DNA from 3 places in the Paenibacillus sp. CB74 genome. Region 2 is predicted to be linked to each of the others. Evidence: riboswitches for the same ligand, from Rfam matches in the RefSeq annotation. Region 2 holds a riboswitch; each other region holds the start of a gene.
What was found. A riboswitch is a leader RNA that binds a small molecule or an ion and turns the genes downstream of it on or off. The one in region 2 is predicted to bind cobalamin.

Region 1: linked by a shared signal. The riboswitch ahead of ACX9NY_RS16190 (ABC transporter substrate-binding protein) and the one ahead of nikB (nickel ABC transporter permease) in region 2 are both predicted to bind cobalamin.
Region 3: linked by a shared signal. The riboswitch ahead of cobJ (precorrin-3B C(17)-methyltransferase) and the one ahead of nikB (nickel ABC transporter permease) in region 2 are both predicted to bind cobalamin.

The regions. Positions count from the first base shown of each region.
Region 1 covers NZ_CM146009.1:3,625,466-3,630,388, reverse strand. Annotated here, with positions in the region: gene cbiB (adenosylcobinamide-phosphate synthase CbiB) at 1-766, shown strand, start outside; gene ACX9NY_RS16195 (histidine phosphatase family protein) at 757-1,443, shown strand; cobalamin riboswitch at 1,590-1,739, shown strand; gene ACX9NY_RS16190 (ABC transporter substrate-binding protein) at 2,183-3,181, shown strand; gene ACX9NY_RS16185 (FecCD family ABC transporter permease) at 3,178-4,224, shown strand; gene ACX9NY_RS16180 (ABC transporter ATP-binding protein) at 4,221-4,923, shown strand, end outside.
Region 2 covers NZ_CM146009.1:5,052,427-5,057,349, reverse strand. Annotated here, with positions in the region: gene ACX9NY_RS22405 (response regulator) at 1-209, shown strand, start outside; gene melA (alpha-galactosidase) at 325-1,626, opposite strand; gene ACX9NY_RS22395 (AraC family transcriptional regulator) at 1,831-2,658, shown strand; cobalamin riboswitch at 2,736-2,928, shown strand; gene nikB (nickel ABC transporter permease) at 3,096-4,034, shown strand; gene nikC (nickel transporter permease) at 4,035-4,868, shown strand; gene ACX9NY_RS22380 (ABC transporter substrate-binding protein) at 4,883-4,923, shown strand, end outside.
Region 3 covers NZ_CM146009.1:5,871,817-5,876,739, forward strand. Annotated here, with positions in the region: gene ACX9NY_RS25960 (uroporphyrinogen-III synthase) at 1-814, shown strand, start outside; cobalamin riboswitch at 1,014-1,203, shown strand; gene cobJ (precorrin-3B C(17)-methyltransferase) at 1,608-3,479, shown strand; gene ACX9NY_RS25970 (sirohydrochlorin chelatase) at 3,771-4,923, shown strand, end outside.

The DNA of each region.
Region 1 (4,923 bases), 1.4 Mb from region 2:
ACTTGTATATGTGCTTGGATTGATTCATCCTGTCATTGCGGCGGCAGCTGAAGTGGTGCTTATCGCAACGACCATTGCTTCAAAAGGGCTGAAGGATGCAGGTATGGAAGTGTATCGTCATCTGAAGCAGCAGGATTGGCCGGCGGCCAGACGTTCACTGAGCATGATTGTAGGACGTGATACGGCGCATCTGGATGAACCGGAGGTAGTGCGGGGAACGGTAGAGACGGTTGCCGAAAATATCGTGGATGCCATTGTATCCCCGTTATTCTATGCGCTTATTGGAGGCGCTCCGCTAGCCATGGCTTATCGTGCCGTCAACACACTGGATTCCATGGTCGGATATAAAAATGACAAGTATCTGCATCTTGGCTGGGCCTCGGCCCGTCTGGATGATGTGGCGAACTGGATACCCGCCCGGATGACCGCAATGCTGTTAATCGTGGGTGCCTGGGTCATGAAACTTGATGCCAAAGGAGCAGCACGAATGGTCGCTCGGGATGCAAGACTGCATCCAAGTCCGAATAGCGGGTGTCCCGAATCAGCAGTGGCTGGAGCACTGGGCATCCGACTTGGCGGACATAACGTGTATCACGGAGTTGCTTCGTTTCGTGCCTATATGGGCGAGGCCACACGGCCGATGGAAGCCGAGGATATTGTGCGAACATCACGCCTGATGTTCTGGTCCGCAGGGGCTTTTGTTGCACTTTGTGTGTTAATATCGCTGGGTGGCTGGCTGGCAGGAGGGATGCTGTTATGGCCCTAAATGAGGGGGATGCAGGCAAGGACATACATACGGATCAACCGGCTTCAATGAAAAGAAACATTCTGTGGGTCCGTCACGGGACAACGCTATGGAATGTGGAAAAAAGATACCTGGGGCATACCGACATCGGTCTGCTGCCAGACGCCAAAGAAGAACTGGCTCCGCTTGATGAACAATTGAGCGGTGTTTCGTGGCACGAGGTATATTGCAGTGATCTGCTGCGCTGCCGCCAGACGCTGGAACAGATTCTTCCTGATGCCGGCGGAAAGGTGAAGTTCGATCAGCGTCTGCGGGAAATTGATTTTGGACAGTGGGAAGGGCTAACGTATGAGCAGCTCAAGGATAACCCTGAGTACCGAAACTGGATTGATGCGCCGCAGAAGGTCACTCCGCCTGATGGGGAATCGTGGCAGGAGTTTACGGAGCGAATGGATTCATTTCTCCAAGAGATGTTGTTGGATGGTCGGCCTTCAATGCACCTTGATGAGGGACGGGTACCTACCATAGTTGTGGTTACGCATGGTGGTGTCATCCGATATGCCTTGTCCCGTCTGATTGCCGGGCTTGGGTTCTGGGATACACATGTCGTACCGGGACAGGCGATTCAGGTCCAGCTTGATCGACAGGGGAATCAATGGTTTGGTAGCAGAGTGACTTTTCCGCCAATCGGGTTGTAAGGATGTACAATATACCCTATAATCACAACAGAAGTGTGACTTCAGCATGGATACAGATACGGTGCAGGCTGTGAAGGCTAATGCGTACATAACATGCAGAAATTACATGACAATGATATACCATATCAGCGACCAAGGGTCCCGCGTGTGAAGGCTGTTTTCATGGCAGATTAGTACGAGTCGTGAAACACACAAGGGTGAAATGGGGAAGCCGGTGCAAATCCGGCACGGTCCCGCCACTGTAAAACAGGATGATTCCTGTAAGTCAGGTTACCTGCCCTGGACGTACAAACCGGTGTTCCTTCGAGGAAAGGACAGCGTTTCGGGCAATTCTATGCGCATGGACAACCTTGGGTTGAACATGTACAGATCGCCATATGCGAGACGTCATCCCTGATCCTGGACGTAAGGATTAGGGATTTTTTATTGTTCATGTAAGATAAACCGAACTTTTACACGTTAACGAAGAGTGCAGAACCGATCTGAAGAAACGGAGTGTTCGCTTAAAGCTTTCTACAAGAAAGCTACATCGGAAGCATACGCTTATCCCCGGATTTTCCCTTTCGAAAAGGGAATCAAAAAATCTGGGGATAACAGCGATCGGAAGATGGTACTGCAATCGGAGTGGACTTGTGTAAATTGATGGATTTTACTTGTACAGGAACACCAAGGCAAGGGTAGTAAGAGTTCAAGCATGTTGCAAGAAAATAGTACAGATAGAGAAGGGGAGAATAACAGAATGAATATCAAGAATTGGAAAAGCGTAGCGTCCCTGCTAAGTGCAGCGGCACTCGCACTGGCTTTGGCCGGATGTGGCAATGCAACAACGAATGAGGGCACAGGTACTTCGCAGCAACCGGCACAGGAGCAGTCCCAGAGCCAGGCGCAGACGGATCTCAAAACGCAATATCCACTGACCGTTACGGATGCAACGGGTGAATCGTTTACTTTTGAAAAGGCGCCAGCCAAAATTGTATCCGTGTCACCAGCTGAGACAGAGTCCCTGTTTGCCCTTGGATTGGATGAACAGATCGTTGGTGTATCCGACTATGATGATTATCCTGAGGCAGCAACAACCAAAGCGAAAATGGGCGGCATCACCAAGCCCAACGAAGAGTCCATCATTGCATCTGAAGCCGACATTGTCTTCACAGGTATCTCGATGAGTGAGGATGCCGTGAAGAAGCTGCGCGAACTCGGTATTACCATTTTCAAAACGGATCCTAAATCCATTGACGATGTGATGAACAATATCGAAACCTTCGGTAAAATCACCGATCATCAGGAAAAAGCACAAGAAATCATCACTCAGATGAAACAGGACGTGACGGATGTAACCGAAGCGGTGAAGGCCGTTAAACCAGAAGAGAAGAAAAACGTATACGTTGAATTCTCCCCAGGCTGGACTGTAGGTAAAGGCGAATTCATGGATGAACTTATTACTGTAGCTGGTGGTAGCAATATTGCTTCGGACAAAGAGGGTTGGTATGAAATTAATGAAGAAAACGTGATTGCCTCTAACCCCGATGTAATCTTGTATGCCAACGATGTAATTGATGAAAACTCCAAAACACTGGATCAGATCATCAAGGCGCGCAGCGGCTGGGATCAAATTACGGCTGTGAAAAATGACGCGGTTATTGGCCTGGATGCCAACCTGCTGAGCCGTCCGGGTCCACGGGTAACTCAAGGGTTGAAAGAAGTAGCCAAAGCGATCTACCCTGACTTGTTCCAATGAGTAAAAAGCTGATCCTGTTCGGAACGACGGGCATGGTGCTGCTGGTGCTTACCGTGCTCATCTGCACGGGCATTGGTTCAGTAGCTTTGCCAATTCGGGATATTGCCGGCATCCTGATTCACAAAATTCCCTGGGTGGGCGACTGGATTACACCGGATTGGAATAAGGCAGCCGAACAGATTATCTGGAAAGTGCGTTTTCCGCGTGTACTGCTTGCTGTGCTCGTGGGGGCTTCACTGGCTATTGCGGGTGCGGGCTTCCAGGGTGTGCTGCGTAATCCGCTGGCCGATCCGTTTACGCTCGGTGTATCATCCGGTGCGTCGGTAGGGGCGGCTTTCCTGATTTTCTTCGGATTGCAGTACGCACTGATCGGAATCTGGACGTTACCTCTAATTGCATTTTTGACGGGTGTAATCACGTTATGGTTTGTGATGGCACTGGCTCGTGAAGGGCGTAAAATACCAACACACAGCCTCATTCTGGCTGGTGTGGTCATGCAAAGTTTCCTGGGAGCAGTTGTTTCCTTCCTGTCGACCATGTCGAAACAGACGATTAATGAAATTATATACTGGACGATGGGAAGTCTGGCATTACGCGGGTGGTCGTATACGGCCATCCTTTTCCCGTATTTTCTGCTGGGGCTGGTCTTTCTCTGGAGCCGGGCACGCTCGTTAAATGTGCTTGCGCTGGGGGAACGTCAAGCGGCACATATCGGGATCGGCGTGGACAGGCTTAAGCTCTCCGTGCTGGCAGTCGGCACACTGCTGACCGCAGGGGCTGTCTCGGTATCCGGTGTCATCGGATTCGTTGGATTGGTGATCCCGCATATGTTGCGGCTGCTGGTGGGGCCGGATTATCGACTGTTGGTACCTTTATCAGCCATTGGTGGAGCGATCTTCATGGTGTGGGCCGATACCATCGCAAGGTCGTTGCTGGCGCCCACTGAAATTCCGCTCGGGGTCGTCACCGCCTTTGTTGGTGCGCCGTTCTTTGCTTACCTGCTGCACCGGAATAAAAAGTTGCAGAAGGGGATGATGCCATGAATTCCAGTACCGGTTCAAACTCACTTATTTCCATTAAGGGAGCAGGAAAGTCATATGGTAATCATCAGGCATTGCGTACTATAGACTGGCATGTTGATGAAGGTGACTGGTGGGGAATTGTTGGTCCAAACGGCAGCGGCAAGTCCACTCTGATCCAGCTTATTGCCGGAACGGAACAGTTAAGCGAAGGTCAGATCCGTATCGATGCTCGAGATATCAGCTCATACAGCCGTAAGGACCTGTCACGCATGATCGCTGTATTGCAGCAGGACGGCTTGCCACCCATCTCTTATCCTGTACGAGACGTGGTGGAGATGGGGCGATATCCGTACCAGAACTGGCTGGGGCGGGAAGCGGGTGATGGGGCACTTGTGGTAGACAGGGTGCTCGAAGACCTGGGATTGACGGAGCTGGCGGACAGACCGCTGGATGCACTCAGCGGCGGGCAACGACAACGGGTCGCACTTGCCAAAGTTATGGCTCAGGAGCCGCGGTTGCTGCTGCTGGACGAGCCGACTACGTTTCTGGATATTAAGTATCAATTGCAATTCATGGAATTGTTATCGGCATGGCGACAGAGAAACAACATTACGATTGTGGCTGTGCTGCATGATCTGAATCTCGCCGCGTTATTTTGTGATCACATTCTGGCGCTGCGTGAGGGCGTGGCGGTGGGAAAGGGCACACCTCATACGTTAA
Region 2 (4,923 bases):
AGGTGCTCGCCTCGAATGCGGGGAAGATCATCACCCAGCGTCAGCTTTTGCAGCAAGTATGGGGAGGGCATCATCATGAGTCCGACAGCCATTATCTTCGGGTATATGTGGGGCATCTGCGCAAGAAATTAAATGAAGATCCAACCAAGCCCCGATTTATTCAGACGGAGCCTGGCATTGGTTATCGCTTTTTGCTTCCTGCCGAATAAGGTTTAAGGGAGCGAGACATTTCATAATAGTGATGTGATGCACGCCTCAGCGAATGAGCGTTATTGAAGAGCAAAACACCGTCCCCTTTGGCTGCAAAGGAACGGTGCTTTTATATTATGACGTGTATTTTGGCAACCAATCGCCGTGAGCTTCAATCAGCTCATCACACATCGCTACGATGTCATCGATAGACAGCTCAGCAGCCGTGTGTGGATCAAGCATGGCCGCATGATAGATATGTTCCTTTTTGCCGGTGATTGCCGCTTCAATGGTCAGCAGTTGCGTGTTGATGTTTGTCCGGTTCAATGCCGCGAGTTGTGGAGGCAGATCCCCAATGTAGGTAGGACTGATTCCTGATCCATCGACCAGACAAGGTACTTCGACACATGCCTCACGCGGCAGGTTCGTAATCAGTCCGTTGTTCATGACGTTGCCGCCAATCTTGTACGGGTTATTCGTCTCCATGGCTTCAATAATATGCGATGCGTATTCACGGCTGCGGGTATGTTCAATATTTTCGCTGGCAAACAGCTTGGTACGCATTTCTTTCCAGCCTTCAATCTGGTTCACACAGCGGCGTGGATACTCATCCAGTGGAATGTTGAAGCGTTCAATCAGCTCCGGGTAATTCCGCTTGATGAAATAAGGGTGGTATTCGGCATTGTGTTCGGAGGATTCCGTTACATAATAGCCAAAACGCTGCATCAGTTCATAACGAACCATGTCATCATGCTGTTCTTGCTGTTTTTCCTTCGCCAGTCGTTTAATCTCAGGGTACAGGTCCTGCCCGTCTTTTGTAACTTCGAGCAACCACGCCATGTGGTTGATCCCTGCAATTTTAGCCACAACACCTGTCTGATCAATCCCCAGTGCATCAAACAGATGTGGTACACATACCTGCACACTATGACACAAACCTACGGTTTTGATCCCACCATGCACATTCATGACATTGGTAAGCACGGCCATCGGGTTGGTATAGTTCAGGAACCATGCATCCGGACACACTTCCTGCATATCCCGGGCAAAATCCAGCATGACCGGAATCGTCCGCAAATTACGGAAAATTCCACCGATACCTAGGGTATCTGCAATCGTTTGACGTAGTCCGTATTTTTTCGGAATCTCAAAGTCCGTAATGGTACATGGATCATATCCACCGACCTGGATGGCGTTGATGACATATTTGGCCCCGCGCAGCGCTTCTTTGCGGTCCTGATATACGTTCACGACGCAACGACTTCCGAGTGAACGGGCCAGACTGGTCAGCAAACGCTCTGAATCGCTCAGACGTTCAGCATCGATATCGAACAATGCCAGCTCAAAATCCTGAAGTGCTTCGGTCATCATGACATCACCCAATACATTTTTGACAAAGACGGTGCTTCCCGCACCGAGAAACGTAATTTTGTTCATCTTAAATTCAGCCTCCCTGAAAAATGTTGTACCCCAACTATAGGCCGATTCGGCACATATAACTATGGCTCAACCCCTCTCAAACATGGCATAATCCCATTTTTGTTTCCGTTTTCAACTAATATGTATGTCCTTTAGCTGTTATAATTTAATTAGACATACAGATGGTGAGCCTCGGAAGGAAACAAGGAGGGAGGGCATAAAATGAGAAAAATAGAGATGAATGTGGTAGCCACGGACTGGACACAGATGGAACTTGTCTTGTTGTTCTTCGGGTGGGAGGCGTGTGAACCCGCCCATTATTGGGGACCGGGTGTACGTGATTCCTATATTGTGCATTACATCCATGAAGGACGGGGCATCGTGTACATGGGGGACCAGGAATACAAGCTTAGCGAGGGACAGGGTTTTATCATTTTCCCGGATACGCTTATTCATTATGAGGCAGATCCCAAGGAGCCCTGGACGTATTCGTGGTTCGGTTTCAAAGGTGTACAAGCCAAAGCATTCATGCAACGTGCCCAACTGAGCCCGGAGCGCCCGATATATGATGTCCATGATACGATTACGATGGAACAGTTGTATACGGAGATGGTCCAAGCTTCCACGCGACCGGAAGGTGATGTGTTGAACCAGAGTCTCTTGTACCGCTTGATGGCAGAATTAATCTCTTCTTCACCTGTGAAGGAAGAGGTCGGGCAGCTCCTTTCAAACAAAGAAACATACATCCGGCAGGCGGTGCAATTTATGGAGAACAGGTACAGTCAGCGAACCTCCATACTGGATATTGCCCAAGCCGTGGGGCTGGATCGCACATATCTATCGGGATTATTCAAAGAGCGATATGGCATGTCGCTACAGTCATTTTTTCTGGAGTACCGTATGAATCGTGCTGCCGAACTTCTTCAGAATCCAGGGCTGTCGGTCAGTGAAGTGGCCCATTCTGTCGGTTATACGGACCCATTATTGTTTTCCAAGATGTTTAAGCGTGTGACGGGCGTATCTCCGAAGGGGTCGAGAATTCGCGATTAGACGCACCTAGTGTTTCAAATTTGAAAGAAAAGTTTTGATCATTAAACGTTGTCCCGCTATACTGATACAGAAGTGTAATTGAATATGTGGAACTTGGTGCTTTGCCCGTCAGGGTGAAAGCTTAATAGGGAAGTCCGGTGTAATACCGGCGCGGTCCCGCCACTGTAACAGAGGAGTTAGGTAGCGATAATCCACTGGTTTAGACCGGGAAGGAGCTGCAAGTGACGATGATTCTGGAGCCAGGAGACCTGCCAGGTTTAACAAACACAGTAGTACCCTACGGGAGATAGGAAGGTGTTTAGAGAGCATGATTTTTTCTGAAAATCTGTTTATTTAAGGCGTCCTCATCCAGTAACACGGAGAGGGACGCCTTTTTTGCTATGGACGGAGAACATCATGGCATATACATAAAGTTTTGGGGAAGGACGTTAGAGCAATTGAGCAGATATATCGTTAAACGATTATTACAACTGGTAGTTGTGTTGTTCGGCATCACGTTCCTGACGTTCCTGCTAACCTACCTGTCTCCTGGAGATCCAGCCAGACTTATGCTTATGTCTACAGGGGTAACGCCATCCGATGAGCTGGTCAGGCAGGTGAGGTCTGAGCTTGGATTGAATGAGCCTTTTTTCTACCGATACGGGACATGGTTGGGACAGGTGGTAACTGGAGACTTCGGTACATCATATAAATACAATCGTCCAGTACTGGACGTGCTGATGGCACGGCTCCCGGCAACGCTTTGGCTAACAGGAAGCGCTATGCTTCTGGTTATTCTGGTTTCCTTTCCACTGGGGATGCTGTCGGCTGTCTATCGTAACCAATGGCTTGATCACGTCATTCGTCTGTTCTCTTTTGCCGGATTATCGATGCCCAGCTTCTGGTTGGGGATGCTGCTCATGTTGGTCTTCGGTGTACAGCTGAAACTGCTGCCGGTAATGGGCAATTCCGGATGGTACAGCCTGATTCTGCCTGCATGTACTCTCGCGATTCCACTTGTTGCCCAGTACAGCAGACAGATTCGTGCGGTCCTGCTTGAGGAGACAAGCCAGAACTATGTGATCGGTGCAAGATCCAGAGGTGTGAAGGGGTCGATCATTATTTTGCGTCATATTCTCCCCAATGCCCTGTTGCCGATCGTTACCCTTATGGGTATGACGACAGGTGCTTTGTTAGGTGGTGCAGCGATTGTGGAAAGTTTATTTGTGTGGCCGGGCGTTGGACAGATGGCTGTAGATGCAATTTTCACAAGGGATTATCCGCTGATTCAGGGGTATGTCATCTGGATGGCAATCATATATGTCACCCTGAATCTGCTGGTTGATGTATGGACTCATCTTCGTGATCCCCGAATCCGACTGGAAGTGGATATATAGATGAGAGCCTTCAGACTGGTATTACTGCAGAATCGTTGGTTCACCTTCCTGCTGTCTCTGACCGCCTTCTGGATTATTCTTGCCATGGTTGCACCGCTGCTTGCACCACACGACCCACTTGCCACGAACTTTGCCAAAGTATTGCAGCCATCCAGCATTGAATATCCCCTTGGAACCGATCAGCTGGGTCGATGTGTATTATCTCGTCTTCTGTACGGTGCACGTACCTCGCTGCTGCTCACCTTTATGATGATTGGCATCGTGTTTGTGCTAGGTGTAGCGATTGGAGTCATCGCCGGTTTCGCTCGGGGGGTAACGGATATGGTGCTCATGCGCCTGTCTGATACCTTAATGGCATTTCCGGGCCTGATTTTTGCGATTGCTGTGGTGGGGATGCTTGGGCCGGGATTATTCAATACGGTACTGGCACTGTCGGTAGTCTGGTGGGCGAAGTATGCAAGGATGGCCAGAAGCCTGGTGATTTCCCTTCAGCAAAAGGAATATGTCGCTGCCGCTGCTTTCAGCGGAGCACGTAAGATACAGATCATTGTCAGGACGATCCTGCCCAACATTATGTCTCCGCTCATCGTCATGGCGATGATGGATGTGGGAGGCATGATGCTGTCCATCTCGGGGTTGTCCTTTCTTGGGCTTGGCGCGCAGCCACCGAACCCCGAGTGGGGGGCCATGTTAAATGAAGGCAGAAGATATCTGCAGACTGCACCAGGGCTGTTGATATATCCGGGCTTGGCGATATTTAGCACCGTCATTATTTTTAATTTACTGGGAGACAGCCTGCGAGATGTGCTTGATCCCAAGAAAAATACTGCTTAACTGGAGGAACCAGAATGAAGAGGAATTTTCAAAAATCAATATTGCTCACCCTCAT
Region 3 (4,923 bases), 820 kb from region 2:
GCGTGTAGCATTGACAGGACCACGAAAATCGAAAGAAATGTCCATACTGGTTGAAAAAATGGGGGGAATCCCGCTTGTGCGACCGGCACAGGGGACCGTATTCCTGGATGATCGGAGTATCAGGGATGGGCTGGTATCCTGGATCTCAGACCCGCCAGACTGGGCGGTGTTAACGACGGGTATGGGATTGGATGCATTGTTTGAAATGGCTGAGGATATGGAAGTCGCAGGACAATTGTTGGATGTATTATCGGAATCCTCCATTGCAGCGAGGGGGTACAAGACGGTGAATGCGCTCAAAAAGCGCAGATTAACGCCCCTGGTACGGGATGATGACGGTAGCACGGACGGGCTCATTCGAGAATTCGCCCCGCATGATCTCGCAGGGAAAAAGGTCATATTACAGCTTCATGGGGAGACAGCTCCCAAACTCGTTGCATGGTTGGAAGAACAAGGTGCAATCGTCAGACAAGTGCTCCCTTACCGCCATGTACCGCCGGAAGATGCAGAGCTGGAACAGCTGTTGAATGAAATTCTAAAGTTCGAGGTAGATGCTGTTGCGTTCACAAGTGGACCCCAAGTCAGATTTCTGACGCAATATGCGGCCTCCCAGGACAAGCTTGAGCCGTTGCTTGCCGCCTTCAGACAAGGCGTAATTCCTGCATCCGTAGGTAAAGTTACAGCAAACTCCATGCGTGAAGAAGGCATTGAGGCGCTGGTCATTCCGGAGGAAGAGAAGATGGGTGCACTCATCGTTGAACTTGGACGTTACTTTGCCGCAGGGCGTGCGGACAAGGTTGGCGGTCAGCAATAAAGGTTGAGTCGTTAACAGAAACGAACTCAATGCAAGGGTTGTTGGATGGTTATAACGAATGGGATATGCATAGGTTATTCCGGGTTCTGATCCGATTTTTGGATCAGGACTTTTTTCTGTTTTGTCTGAAAATAGAAGAATGGATAAGTATCATAAGCATGGACATTATTTCCTGCACGGTGTTATTATGAAAACAATATTGAATGAAAACAAGCAAGGTGCTCTTGCGTGCAGCAAGAGGTAACAGGGAATCGGGTGAAAGTCCCGAGCGGTCCCGCCACTGTAATGGTGAAGCCCTTTTTGATCCAAGTCACTCGGAAAGCCGGGGAAGACAGAAAAGGAAGCTGATGATCCAAAGCCAGGAGACCTACCTTGCATGTGTCACCAAACCCTTCGCGGAAAGGAGTGGTGTACGAAGAATCAGGAATTGGGCGAACAATCGGTGCGCCCGGCTGGCCCCTCCAGGCCACATAGTCACAGGACTACCCTTCGGGAGTCTGGGGCTGTGTTCTTGAGTGTACGTACATGCGTATCCCATCCGTTACAAGGATGGGATTTTTTTGTTTTTTTAGATAAATGCACATCCTTGCGATACCTACCCTGTGTCGGGAAATTGCAGGTAGAGGAATAGATTAGTTGGATCATAACGGGTGATGTAAGAGCCTTGTTCGATAGTCTGAGTAAACAGAGCTGACGAGTTGAACATGCAGTACAGCGGGGGAGAAGGTCGGCATAGCCGCCCTTCTTCACTGTTTAGATCAGTACGACAAGTGTGATGAAGGAGGAGAAAATCATGCAAAATCAAGGCAAGCTGTTGATTATCGGGTTCGGCCCGGGAGCAATGGAACATATCACCAAGCGGGCACTCGAAGCACTTCAGGAGAGTGAGGTAATTATCGGATACAACACGTATGTGGATCTTATTCGCCCTCTGTTGAACGGGCAAGCGATTGTGCGTACAGGCATGACGGAGGAAGTAAGCCGTGCACAAGAAGCGGTTCGACAGGCGGAGACGGGCAAAATTGTTGCCGTAATTTCCAGCGGTGACGCAGGTGTGTATGGTATGGCTGGACTGGTGTACGAGGTGCTGATGGAGCAAGGTTGGAAGCCGGATACGGGTGTTGCCGTCGAGGTTATTCCGGGCGTATCGGCCATTCAGTCCTGTGCATCACTGCTGGGTGCCCCTGTCATGCATGATGCATGTACGATCAGCCTTAGTGATCACCTTACGCCGTGGGAGACCATTATTCGCCGGGTTGAAGCCGCAGCGTCCGCTGATTTTGTCATTGCCCTGTACAATCCACGGAGTGGACGGCGCACACGCCAGATCGTGGAGACACAGGAAATGATCCTGCGTTATCGTGACCCACAGACCCCCGTAGGTCTGGTGAAAAGTGCATACCGTGAGCGTCAGGACGTTGTCATGACCACACTGGAGGATATGCTGAATCATGATATCGGCATGCTGACGACCGTGATTATCGGCAACTCCTCGACCATGATGTACGAAGGACTCATGGTCACCCCGCGCGGGTATCAGCGGAAATATACGCTGAACACCGCGGAACAGTCGCTCAGACCTCATGAGCGACTACGCACGGAAGCCGAGCCATGGTCGCTCGGCGCAAGGGAAGCCCGCGCTGCCGCCTCCGGCGAGGCAGCGGGCGAGAGCGCCCGAGCGGGCACGGCTCCGCAAGGGCAGCCGCCCGCAGGCGCAGGGGCAGCTGCCACTACGCCTGCGGCAAGCCCGGCGAGCGGCGCTGGCACCGCCGTGCTTGCCGGCGAGCGACCTGCGCCCGTTGCGGCAGAGGCCGCTCCGGGCCGAGTCGCAGAAGCGCCACGCGTCAGCGCAGCTGCGCTGGCCGCCGAGGCGCTGACACGGCTCGCGGCAGGCGGCGCGCTCGCGGGCGAATCGGCGAGCCGCTGGCTGAATGCAGCAGCGCCGAGCCGAGAAGCAAGTTCACCCCAGGCTGCGACCGCAACGGCGGTACGCACCGCGCCCGAGCCTGGGCGTAAGGCGCCGCTGTTCGAAGTCGGCGTGTCGCCCGGCGTGGGCAACAAAAAATTCACCGCAGCCCAGATGGCGCTGCTGGCGCAGTGTGCAAGTGAAGACGGCGAACTGGAGTACACGCCGGAGCACCAGATTATTCTGAGAGTGCCGACATTTGAACCGGACTCGCTGGTTGAAGAGCTGCGTGCAGCGAATTTTATCGTTGTACCGATTGGTGATGTCATCAAGGTGAAGGCCTGTGACTTCTGCAATATGGAGAAGGACGATGCTGTCCCGATGGCTAACCATTTGCAGGCCGTGATTGGCGGATTGGGTGCACCCAAAGAAACGAGTGTGGCGCTGAATGGCTGCGGTATGGCATGTTACGGGGCAGTACTGGAGGATATCGGCATCGTATATCGCAAAGGTGCATATGACCTGTTCCTCGGCGGCAAGAAATTCGGCCGCAATGCTCACCCTGCCCAGCCCGTAGCGGAGGGAATTCCGGGTGATCAGATCGGTGGCATTGTGGAACGTATTGTGGCGGATTACAAAGAAAAGGGCCATCCGAATGAGCGATTTCACAAGTTCTTCAAACGAGTCGGCGTAATTCAGGGCTTCCGCCATGTCGATGCACCGGTCACTGTGGAAGTAAACCCGATATGTGGTGACTAATTCCATACTTAATTCCTTACTAAATTTCTAAATAAGTCTTGAGTAATCATTAATTAATTCCCTGCCTGCACGACTTCTTTCGTGGAGACATGAGGGTGCAGCTTGTCAGGACCTATCTAATATTTTGCAATATTCGCTGGATTTCAGCTGACATAGATGGATTGATTTTTACGAGTAATGCAGTGAATGGGTGGAATGACTGGTTTGGCGTAGTTTTTACCGGATGAACTGGAGTGCCGAATGAATATGAAAAGTCTGATCTGCGGGTCAGACGGGGGAGGAATAACAAAGATGGATGCAATATTGTTGGTGGGACACGGGAGCCGTGATCCCGAGGGGAACCGGGAACTGAAGGAGTTTGCACATGAAGTAGCAGCGAAGGCACCTGAAAATACGTTGGTGGAGACCTGTTTTCTGGAATTAACGAGACCAAGTATTGCTGATGGTGTTACCGCTTGTGTGGACCGAGGTGCAACACGTGTTGTGTTGGTGCCGATCATTCTGTTTGCTGCCGGGCATGCCAAGATTGATATTCCTAACGCCATTGACCGCGCCAAGGCACGTTATCCGCAGGTGGAGTTCGTATACGGTCGTCCAATCGGTGTTCACGAGAAAGTTGTTCAGATCATGCAGACCCGTCTGCAAGAAGCACAACCTGTACTTGTCGCATCCCAAGGCGGCACAGCGGTAGCGGCTCCACCTGCTCCGGTGACGGATGAAGAGACTGCCGTACTGGTGCTTGGACGGGGAAGCAGTGACCCGGATGCCAACAGTGACTTTTTCAAAATGACCCGGATGTTATGGGAGAAACTGCCCTACAAGTGGACGGAAAGCAGCTTCATCGGTGTGACTCAACCCTCTTTCCCGGATGGATTGGAACGCTGTCTCTTGCTGGGCGCGAAGAAAATCATCATCATGCCTTATTTCCTGTTCACAGGTGTACTGATCAAGCGTATTGATGAAATGACCGCAGAATTTGCAGCGGCGCATCCAGACATTCAGGTTGAGGTTGGCGGATATTTTGGCTTCCACCCGAAGCTGGTTGAACTGGTACTGGAGCGGGCCCATGAGGGGTTATACGGACGTGTAACAGCTAACTGTGATAACTGTCAATTCAGACTTGAAGCAGCCAAACACCACCACCATCATCATGATCACGACCATGGGCATGACCACGATCACCACCATGATCACGACCACGACCATCATCACGATCATGGACATGAGCACAGTCACGACCACCATCATGAGCACAATCATGCGCACAACCACGATCATTCGGACCATGATCACTCTCATCTTCATGATGAGCATGACCACCAGCATGTACATGCACACGATGACCATACACATAAACATGACCACAGTCATGATCACGCGAATACTGCCGGCGATCGTCAAACGTCACTCGATTATCATCATGATCACGATGAAGAGTTGCATC